2 regions of the Variovorax sp. YR266 genome follow, and region 1 is predicted to be linked to the other one. Evidence: riboswitches for the same ligand, from Rfam matches in the RefSeq annotation. Region 1 holds a riboswitch; the other holds the start of a gene.
What was found. Region 1 has a riboswitch for glycine ahead of gcvT (glycine cleavage system aminomethyltransferase GcvT). Riboswitches for the same ligand answer to the same signal wherever they lie in the genome.
Positions count from the first base shown of each region.

Region 2: it holds a riboswitch for glycine, as region 1 does, so the genes downstream of both, BLW48_RS25950 (D-amino acid dehydrogenase) here and gcvT (glycine cleavage system aminomethyltransferase GcvT) in region 1, are expected to answer to the same signal.

Region 1 is NZ_FNPM01000005.1:445,068-449,789, reverse strand. It holds gene gcvH (glycine cleavage system protein GcvH) at 1-18, opposite strand, end outside; gene gcvT (glycine cleavage system aminomethyltransferase GcvT) at 77-1,249, opposite strand; glycine riboswitch at 1,295-1,407, opposite strand; glycine riboswitch at 1,420-1,510, opposite strand; gene BLW48_RS16495 (hypothetical protein) at 1,544-2,107, opposite strand; gene BLW48_RS16490 (L,D-transpeptidase Cds6 family protein) at 2,206-2,670, opposite strand; gene BLW48_RS16485 (TRAP transporter large permease) at 2,777-4,069, opposite strand; gene BLW48_RS16480 (TRAP transporter small permease) at 4,081-4,593, opposite strand; gene BLW48_RS16475 (TRAP transporter substrate-binding protein) at 4,691-4,722, opposite strand, start outside.
Region 2 is NZ_FNPM01000011.1:116,083-120,804, reverse strand. It holds gene BLW48_RS25970 (glycosyltransferase family 2 protein) at 1-210, opposite strand, end outside; gene rfbA (glucose-1-phosphate thymidylyltransferase RfbA) at 210-1,106, opposite strand; gene rfbD (dTDP-4-dehydrorhamnose reductase) at 1,127-2,017, opposite strand; gene rfbB (dTDP-glucose 4,6-dehydratase) at 2,014-3,087, opposite strand; glycine riboswitch at 3,204-3,304, shown strand; glycine riboswitch at 3,308-3,424, shown strand; gene BLW48_RS25950 (D-amino acid dehydrogenase) at 3,517-4,722, shown strand, end outside.

The sequences.
Region 1 (4,722 bases):
GGTGTACTTGATGCTCATGGAAAACTCCTCGTGGAAAAAATGAATCGGGGTGCAGAGCCTAGCCTGTCGACCAGGCTCAGCCGCGGTAGTAGCGGGTGGGCACGAAAGGCATCGTCGAGACTTCCATCGGCACCGGCTTGCCGCGCACGATGGCCTGCACGCGCGTGCCCGGCTCGGCGAAGGCGGTGGCCACGTAGCCCATGGCGATGCAGCGGTCGGCCGTCGGGCCGAGCAGGCCGCTGGTGACGATGCCGATGTCATGGCCTTCGAAAGATTGCAGCACCGTGCCGTCGCGCACCGGAATGCGTTCGAGGGCGACGAGGCCCACGCGCTTGCGCTTCAGCGTGTCGTGGTCGGTGTGGCCGGCGGCGCCTGCGGTCGCGACGGCGAGCTGCGCGAGGATCTTTGCCGCGCCAGGAAAGCCGCCTTCGCGCGCGCCGCCCGTGCGGCGCACCTTCTGCATCGCCCAGTTGAGCGAGGCCTCGACAGGCGTGGTGGTGGTGTCGATGTCGTTGCCGTAGAGGCAAAGCCCGGCTTCGAGTCGCAGCGAATTGCGCGCGCCCAGGCCGATGGGCTTGACCTCGGGCTGGGCCAGCAGCAGGCGGGCCAGCGCCTCGGCGTCCTTGGCGGCCACCGAGATCTCGAAGCCGTCTTCGCCGGTGTAGCCGCTGCGGGTGACGAAGGCGGCAATGCCGCCGATCTGCACCGCACCGCCCGTCATGAACACGAAGCGCTCGATGCCGGGCGACAGCCGCGCCAGCGTGGCCGCGGCCTGCGGGCCCTGCAGCGCGAGCAGGGCGTGGTCGGGCAGGGGCTGCACTTGGCAGCGGCTGCCGATCTTCTGCTGGATGTGGGCGATGTCGGCCACCTTGCAGGCGCCGTTGACGATCACGAAGATCGAGCCGTTGCCTTCATTGAAGAACATCAGGTCGTCGAGGATGCCGCCTTCGTCGTTCAGCAGCAGGCCGTAGCGCTGCTTGCCGGCGGGCAGGTCGATCACGTCGACTGGCATCAGGGTTTCGAAGGCGGCCGCGGCGTCGGGGCCGACGAGGCGCAGCTGGCCCATGTGGGAAATGTCGAACAGGCCGGCCGCATCGCGCGTGTGCTTGTGCTCGGCCATCAGGCCGGCGGGGTACTGCACCGGCATCGAATAGCCGGCAAAGGGGACCATGCGGGCACCGAGCTCCACGTGGAGGTCGTGCAGCGGCGTCTTGAGAAGTTCGGTAGCGGGGGCGGAAGAAGCAGCCACGGGGCACTCCAAAGGGGCAGACGAAATCCATGACGCAAGCCATGGGCCACCCCTGCTGTCCGCTTTACCTGAGAGATTCGCCCCACGATCGGGGTTTGCTCCTTCGGTGGGCCGATGGGCAGTTTTCACTGCAACGGCCTCTCTCCAGCAAGGAAACGCCGGTGTTCACCGGCGCCTTGTCAGTCCTTTTGCCTGAGCGTTCGGGAAACCCCTGCGCCTTCGGCGGCCCCGGCACGCGGGGCTCTCTCCTGACCCTGGCGAGTGTAGTGGATCGCGCGGGGCCGGGGTTTTGCGTCAGTGGATGATTTCGGCCGGCGGCAGCAGCTTGTCGATGCGCTCACGCAGCGATTCGGCCCGCTCTACCCCGGCGGTTTTCTCGATCTCGGTGAGCATCAGCGCGGCGATGGTCAGCATCGCCTCGCGGTCTCGGGCCTCGCGCAGGGCGTCGCGCATCTGCAGCGCGAACTTCGGGTCGCGCCGCACGAACATGCGCTCGCAGATGTCGAACAGGAACATACGCGTGGTGGCCAGCGAGCGCTTGCCGTCGAAGGTGTCGGCCGAGGTGGTGGCGACCTGGATCGGCTCGGCGGCGGCGATAGGCGCGGGCCGGGCGGGGGCCGCTGCCGGTGCGGGCGCCGGTGCCGCAGCAGCAGCAGCTTGTGGGGCCTGCAGGTAGCCCCGCTGCACCAGCGCCTGGATCGCCTGTTCGGCTTCAACCCGGTTGGAGAACAGCGGACTGAAGTCGGTCAGCGAGCGCCGGCCATCGGCCATCAGCAGCAGGGCGCGCTCACGCTGGCTGAGCGTGCGCTGTCCGCCCTGGAGTTCGTCGCGCGCCTTGTCGGTCTTGGTGGGAAACATGGCAGCCACAGCTTTCGGGAATCGAGGGCTGCAGCATCGTTGCAAGTGGTGACATCTTCATGAACCGTTTGCCTTACAGGGGCAATCGCGGCTGGCCTTCAGCCCGCGCTTTCCTTGCGTATGAGCCACTGGTTGCCCACGCGCTGCAATTCCAGCGTCTTGCGGCTCTTCTCGCGCAGCTTGTCGGCGCTGTAGGTCTGTTGAAAGCTTGCGCTGGCCGCCTGCCCCTGGACGCTGATGACCAGGCTGTCGATGCTCACGCTGATGGTCGTCTTGTCGGAAATGCGCGCGCGGCGGTCCGCCTCCCAGGCCTTGCGGTCCTGGCCTCGGGGCGGCGTGAAGTCGGGTGCATAGGCGGCCAGGTAGCGCACCACGTCCCGGGCTGACCAGGCCGCGGCCCAGGCGCGCACGGCGGCTTCGACTTCGCGGATGCTGGAGGCGGGATCGGCCGGCGCTGCTGCCGATACGGGGGCTGGTACCGCGGCGGGCGTTGCGGGCGGGGCGCCGAAGGCAGCCGGAGCCAGCAAGGCGCCGCCCAGCAGGCAGCTCAGGAATCGATTCATGGCGCAGTCCCCTCCTTGTCGGTTGTCGGCCCTTGGCCCGTCGCCCGATTCTGGCAGTGAACATCCGCCGATTCACCGGGCCGATCAGGCCCCGGAGCCCAGGCCGCTACTTGAACCCGAGCACGTGCGGCAGCCACGTACTCAGCGCGGGCACGAAGGTCAGGATGACCAGCACAGCCCCATGCGCCCAAAGGAACGGCACCAGCTCCTTCACCAGCGCCGACATCGGTACCTTCGACACGTTGCAGGTCACGAACAGCAGCCCGCCCACCGGCGGCGTGATCATGCCCAGCGTGAGGTTGAAGATCACGATCATCGCGAAGTGCACCGGGTCCACACCCAGCTTGATGGCCACCGGCGCAAGGATCGGCGCCAGCACCATCACACCCGGCAGCGGCTCGATGAAGATGCCGAACAGCAGCAGGAACACGTTGACGATGATCAGGAACATCCACGGCGAGAGGTTCATGCTGATGAGCCATTCGGCCATCTGCTGCGGAATGCCCTCGATGGTCAGCACCCACGCGAACGAGGCCGACAGCCCGATGATGATCAGCACCGAAGCCGACAGCAACGCCGAGCGCGAGAGGATGTCGGGCAGCATCTTCCACTCGAGCGTGCGGTAGACGAACTTGCCGCACACCAGCGCATAGAACACCGCCACCACCGAGGCCTCGGTCGGCGTGAACCAGCCGGCGCGCATGCCGCCCAGGATCACCACCGGCAGCAGGATCGCGGGAATCGCCTTCCAGGTCGTGACCAGGATCTCGCGCAGCGGCGGCGTTTGCCCGTCGCCCTTGTAGTTGCGCTTTTTCGAGACGTAGAAGTTCACGACGCACATCGCCACCGCGATCAGGATGCCCGGCATGATGCCGGCCGCGAACAGCGTGCCGACCGATACGCTTTCGTCCTGCAGCGCGTAGATGATCATGATGATCGAGGGCGGGATGATCGGCCCCACGATGGCGGTCGAGGCCGTGAGCGCCGCCGCGTACGAGCGGTCGTAGCCGGCCTTGTCCATCATCTTGATGAGCATCGACCCCGGCCCCGCCGCGTCGGCCAGCGCCGAGCCCGAGATGCCCGAAAAGAAGGTCAGCGACACCACGTTGGTGTAGCCCAGCCCGCCGCGCCGGTGGCCCACGAACTGGCCTGCGAAGCGCAGCAGCACCTCGGTGAGCGAGCCGCCGCTCATGAGTTCGGCCGCAAGAATGAAGAAGGGCACCGCCATCAGCGGAAAGCTGTCGATGCCGGTGAAGGTTTCCTTCAGCAGCACCATCAGCGGGTAGTTCTCCGCAAGGATCAGCGTGGTAACGGTGGAAAGGCCCAGCGCAAAGGCCACCGGCACGCCGATGGCCAGGAAAATGCAGGCGGAAACGATCAGAACAATGCTGGCATCCATGGTCGTTCTCCTTACAGCGACGCCGAGGCGTTGGCGTCGAAGTGCGCGTCGGACGCGAACTCCCTGCGCAGCACGTAGCCACGCACCACCAGCAGCCAGTGCACGATCAACAAGATGCCGCCGAACAGCATCGCGCTGTAGATGTAGGCGAACGGAATCTGAGTCACGGCAGTGAGCTGGAACATCGTGCGTTCCATGTACAGCCAGCCGTACCAGACCATGAAGCCGAAGAATGCGAAGAGCAGCCCGGCGACGACGATGCGCACCGCGACGGCCGCGCTGCGGGGCAAGGCGTCCTGCAGGTTCTCGACCGCGATGTGCCCGCCGTAGCGCAGCACCGGCCCGGCGCCCAGGAAGGTGAGCCAGATCATCATGTGGCGCGACACCTCTTCCGCCCATTCGAGCGACTGGCTCGTGGTGTAGCGCAGCACGACGTTGGTGAAGATGATGACCGACATGGCGGCCAGCAGAAGAATCAGCGCCCAGCGGTTGGCGGCGAGAAAGTAGCGCTCGAAGGCTTGCAATTTGTGTTGTTCTCTGTTCTGTCTGAAAAACGAAGCGCCCGGCGCACGCATGCGTGCCGGGCGCGTTGCCGGAGGGTCGGCCGTTGCGGCTCAGGGCTTACTTGACGTCCGTGATCTTCTTGATGTTGT
Region 2 (4,722 bases), on a different contig from region 1:
ATACCGGATGCGCGAAGAGGCTGCCACGGCGACGATCTCAGCCACCTGCGCCGCTGCGGCCGGATCGCTGTTGTCGCAGACCAGAATCTCGTAGTCATCGAAATCCTGATCGAGACAGGTCGCCAGTGAATGGCGCAGGGTCTCGGGACGGTTGCGCGTCGGTACGACGATGCTGAACCGTGGAGTGGCGAGCATCGAGTACTTCGACATTAAGAACGGACTTCTTCGCTCAGCAAATGCCTGAGGTACTTGCCATATCCGCTCTTGGCCAGAGGCGTCGCCAGCTTCTCGAGTTGCTCACCCGTGATGAACCCATTGCGCCATGCGATTTCTTCGGGGCAGGCGATCTTGAGCCCCTGCCGATGCTCCAGCGTCGCAATGAACTGCCCCGCTTCCAGCAGGCTGTCGTGCGTGCCCGTGTCCAGCCACGCATAGCCACGCTGCATGATTTGCACATTCAGCTGATCGCGATCCAGGTAGGCTTGGTTCACCGCAGTGATCTCCAGTTCCCCACGTGCGCTTGGCTTCACAGCCTTGGCGATGTCGACCACCTGGTTGTCATAGAAGTACAGCCCCGTCACCGCATAGCTGCTCTTGGGCTTCAGCGGCTTCTCCTCGATGCTGCTCGCCTTGCCCTCGGCATCGAAGGCCACCACGCCGTAGCGCTCGGGATCATGGACGTGATACGCGAACACCGTGGCTCCGGAGGTCTTCGTGTCTGCATCGGACAGCAGATGCACGAAGTCGTGCCCGTAGAAGATGTTGTCCCCCAACACCAGCGCGCTGGACGAATTTCCTACGAACTTGTCCCCGATGATGAACGCCTGCGCGAGCCCGTCAGGACTGGGCTGCACCGCGTACTGCAGGTTGATCCCCCACTGGCTCCCATCGCCCAGCAACTGCTGGAACCGCGGCGTGTCCTGCGGCGTGCTGATGATCAGGATGTCGCGCATGCCGCCCAGCATGAGCGTGCTGAGCGGGTAGTAGATCATCGGCTTGTCGTACACCGGCAGCAGCTGCTTGCTGAGCGCCAGGGTCGCGGGGTGCAGGCGGGTGCCGGAACCACCGGCCAGGATGATGCCTTTGCGTTGCGTCGTCTTGGTCATGTTCTTTTTCTCGTGAAAGTTCAAAGAATCTCGCGCAGCATGCGCGCGACGCCTTCCTGCCAGGGCGGCAGGCGCAGGCCGAACGTGGCCTGCAGCTTGGTGGTGTCCAGGCGCGAGTTGTGCGGGCGCTTTGCCGGGGTCGGGAAGGCGCTGGTCGGCACGGCCTCGACGGCCTCCGGGCCGGCCTTGAGTTCGACACCCGCCGCCTTGGCTTGCTCGATCACGAAGCGCGCATAGCCGTACCAGCTGGTCTCGCCACCAGCGATGGCGTGATAGAGGCCGGCCTTGGCCGGATCCTGCAGCGTCGCCCGAATGGCATGCGCCGTCACGTCGGCCAGCAGCTCCGCACCCGTGGGCGCGCCGAACTGGTCGTCGATGACGGTCAGCTTGTCGCGCTCCTTCGCCAGCCGCAGCATCGTCTTGGCGAAGTTGCCGCCGCGCGCCGCGTACACCCAGCTGGTGCGGAAGATCAGGTGCTTCGCGCAGTTCTGCGCCACCAGTTGCTCGCCTTCGAGCTTGGTGCGCCCGTACACGCTGAGCGGACCCGTCGCATCGTCTTCCTTCCAGGGCTTCGTGCCGCTGCCGTCAAAGACGTAATCAGTCGAGTAGTGAACCATCAGCGCGCCGATCTGCTGGGCCGCCTCGGCCACGATTCCCGGCGAGGTCGCGTTGAGCTTGCGCGCAAAGTCAGGTTCGCTCTCGGCCTTGTCGACGGCCGTGTGCGCCGCCGCATTGACGATCACGTCGGGACGCACCTTCAATACTGTCTCGGCCAATTGCTCCGGCCGGCTGAAGTCAGCGTTGAAATCCGTGCTGTCGAAGTCGAGCGCGACCAGTTCACCCAGGGGCGCCAGGCTGCGCTGCAGCTCCCAGCCGACCTGTCCGCCCTTGCCCAGCAGCAGCAACTTCATGCCGCAGCCTTCGTCGTGTCGTATTGCTTCTCGACCCACTCGCGATACGCGCCGCTTTGCACGTTGCGCACCCACTCGCCGTTCGCGAGGTACCACTCGACGGTCTTGCGGATGCCGGTGTCGAAGGTCTCGGCGGGCTTCCAGCCGAGCTCGGCCTCGAGCTTGCGCGCATCGATGGCATAGCGGCGGTCGTGACCGGGACGGTCGGTGACGTAGGTGATCTGTTCCTTGTAGGGCTTGCCGTCGGCCCTGGGGCGCAGCTCGTCGAGCAGCGCACACACGGTGTTGACGATCTCGATGTTGGGCTTCTCGTTCCAGCCGCCCACGTTGTAGGTCTCGCCCAGCTTGCCGGCTTCGAGCACGCGGCGGATGGCGCTGCAGTGGTCCTTCACGTAGAGCCAGTCGCGCACCTGCATGCCGTCGCCGTACACGGGCAGGTTCTTGCCGGCCAGTGCGTTGACGATCATCAGCGGGATGAGCTTCTCCGGGAAGTGGAAGGGGCCGTAGTTGTTGGAGCAGTTGGTGGTCAGCACCGGCAGGCCGTAGGTGTGGTGCCAGGCACGCACGAGGTGGTCGCTGGCAGCCTTGCTGGCCGAGTAGGGGCTGTTGGGCTCGTACTTGTTCTCTTCGGTGAAGGCGGGGTCGGTCTTCGACAGCGAGCCGTAGACCTCGTCGGTGGACACGTGCAGGAAGCGGAAGGCCGTCTTCTGCTCGGCTGGCAGCGCGCTCCAGTGGCCGCGCACGGATTCGAGCAGGCGGAAGGTGCCAAGCACGTTGGTCTGCACGAAGTCTTCGGGGCCGTGGATGGAGCGGTCCACGTGCGATTCGGCGGCGAAGTTCACGACTGCACGCGGCTTGTGCTCAGCCAGCAGGCGGTCGATGAGGGCGCTGTCGCCGATGTCGCCCTGCACGAAGATGTGTTTCGGGTTGCCCTTGAGCGACGCGAGGGTCTCGAGGTTGCCTGCGTAGGTCAGCTTGTCGAGGTTCACGACCGGCTCGTCGCCGTTGGCGATCCAGTCGAGTACGAAATTGGCGCCAATGAAGCCAGCGCCGCCGGTAACCAGGATCATGAAGTCCCCTGCTGATATATGGAACGATCGCCTTGCGGCAAATCAACAGGCGATTATCCCATTCGGCCAGAGGAGAGAAATCAAAGGTTGGCGCCCGCGCAAGCCCCGCCTACAATCGCCCCACTGCAGGAGAGCGGGCCACCCCGGTGGCCCTACCGAAGGCGCAAACTCCCATAAACGCTCAGGTCGGTCCGAACAAGGGACCTGTACTGCACCAACTGAAACGCCGTCTGGAGAGCCATCACACCGCCCAACGTGGTCGTGATGCACCGAAGGAGCAAACCCTCTGCGGGCGCAGCGGGTGAATCTCTCAGGTACCGAGGACAGGGGGAGCGGCAACTTGGACTACGGTCGTCCGGTTGCTTTGCTATTTATTCAATAGCACACCACGCCCGTCGTTCAAGCGCTGCAACCTCAAAGGTACTTGAAATGCGCGTGATCGTTCTTGGCGCCGGCCTGCTCGGCGTGACCTCGGCTTACTACCTCCAGCAACTCGGCCACGAAGTGACCGTGATCGACCGGCAGGCCACCCCGGCCGCCGAAACCAGCTTCGCCAACGGTGGGCAGATCTCCGTCAGCCACGCCGAGCCCTGGGCCAACCCCAGCGCACCGCTCAAGGTGCTGCAATGGCTGGGCAAGGAAGACGCCCCGCTGCTGTTCCGCATCCGCGCCGACATGCGCCAGTGGCTCTGGGGCCTCCAGTTCCTGCGCGAATGCACGCCGGCGCGCACCCGCCACAACATCGAGCAGATCGTGCGTCTCGGAACATACAGCCGCTCGATGTTGCAACAGTTGCGCCGCGACACCGGCCTGAACTACGACCAGCGCACGCAGGGCATCCTGCACTTCTACACGACGCAAAAAGAGTTCGACGGCGCCCTCGCGCCCGCCGAGCAGATGCGCGCCCTGGGCTGCGAACGCCAGGTCATCTCGGCCGACGAAGCCGTGAAGATCGAGCCCGCCCTCGCCCACATCCGCCCGAAGCTGGCCGGCGCCACCTACACGGCCGAGGACGAGTCCGGCGACGCCAACCGCTTCGCGCGCGAACTGGTGGGCCTGGCCACCGCGGCGGGCGTGAAGTTCCTGATGAGCCACACCGTGACCGCGCTGCGCGAAGCCGGCGGCAGCATCGATCACGTCGAAGCCACCGATAGCGAAGGCCGCTTCCAGCGCATCCGCGGCGACGCCTTCGTGCTGGCAATGGGTTCATTGAGCCCGCTGTATGCCGCGCCGCTGGGCATTCGCCTGCCGATCTACCCGGCCAAAGGCTATTCGGTGACGCTGCCCGTCAAGGACGCGTCGAAGGCCCACCAGGTCTCGCTGACGGATGACGAATTCAAGCTCGTGTTCTCGCGCTACACCTCGGAGTCGGGCGACCGCCTGCGCATTGCCGGCACGGCCGAGCTCAACGGCTATGACCGCGACCTGAACCGCGTGCGCTGCGAGGCCATCGTGCGCCGCGTCGAAGAGCTGTTCCCCGGCGCCGGCGACACCACGCAGGCCCAGTTCTGGACCGGCCTGCGCCCCGCCACGCCGAGCAACGTGCCGCTGATCGGCAAGACCAGGCTGCCGAACCTGTTCCTCAACACGGGCCACGGCACGCTCGGCTGGACGCATGCCTGCGGCTCGGGCAAG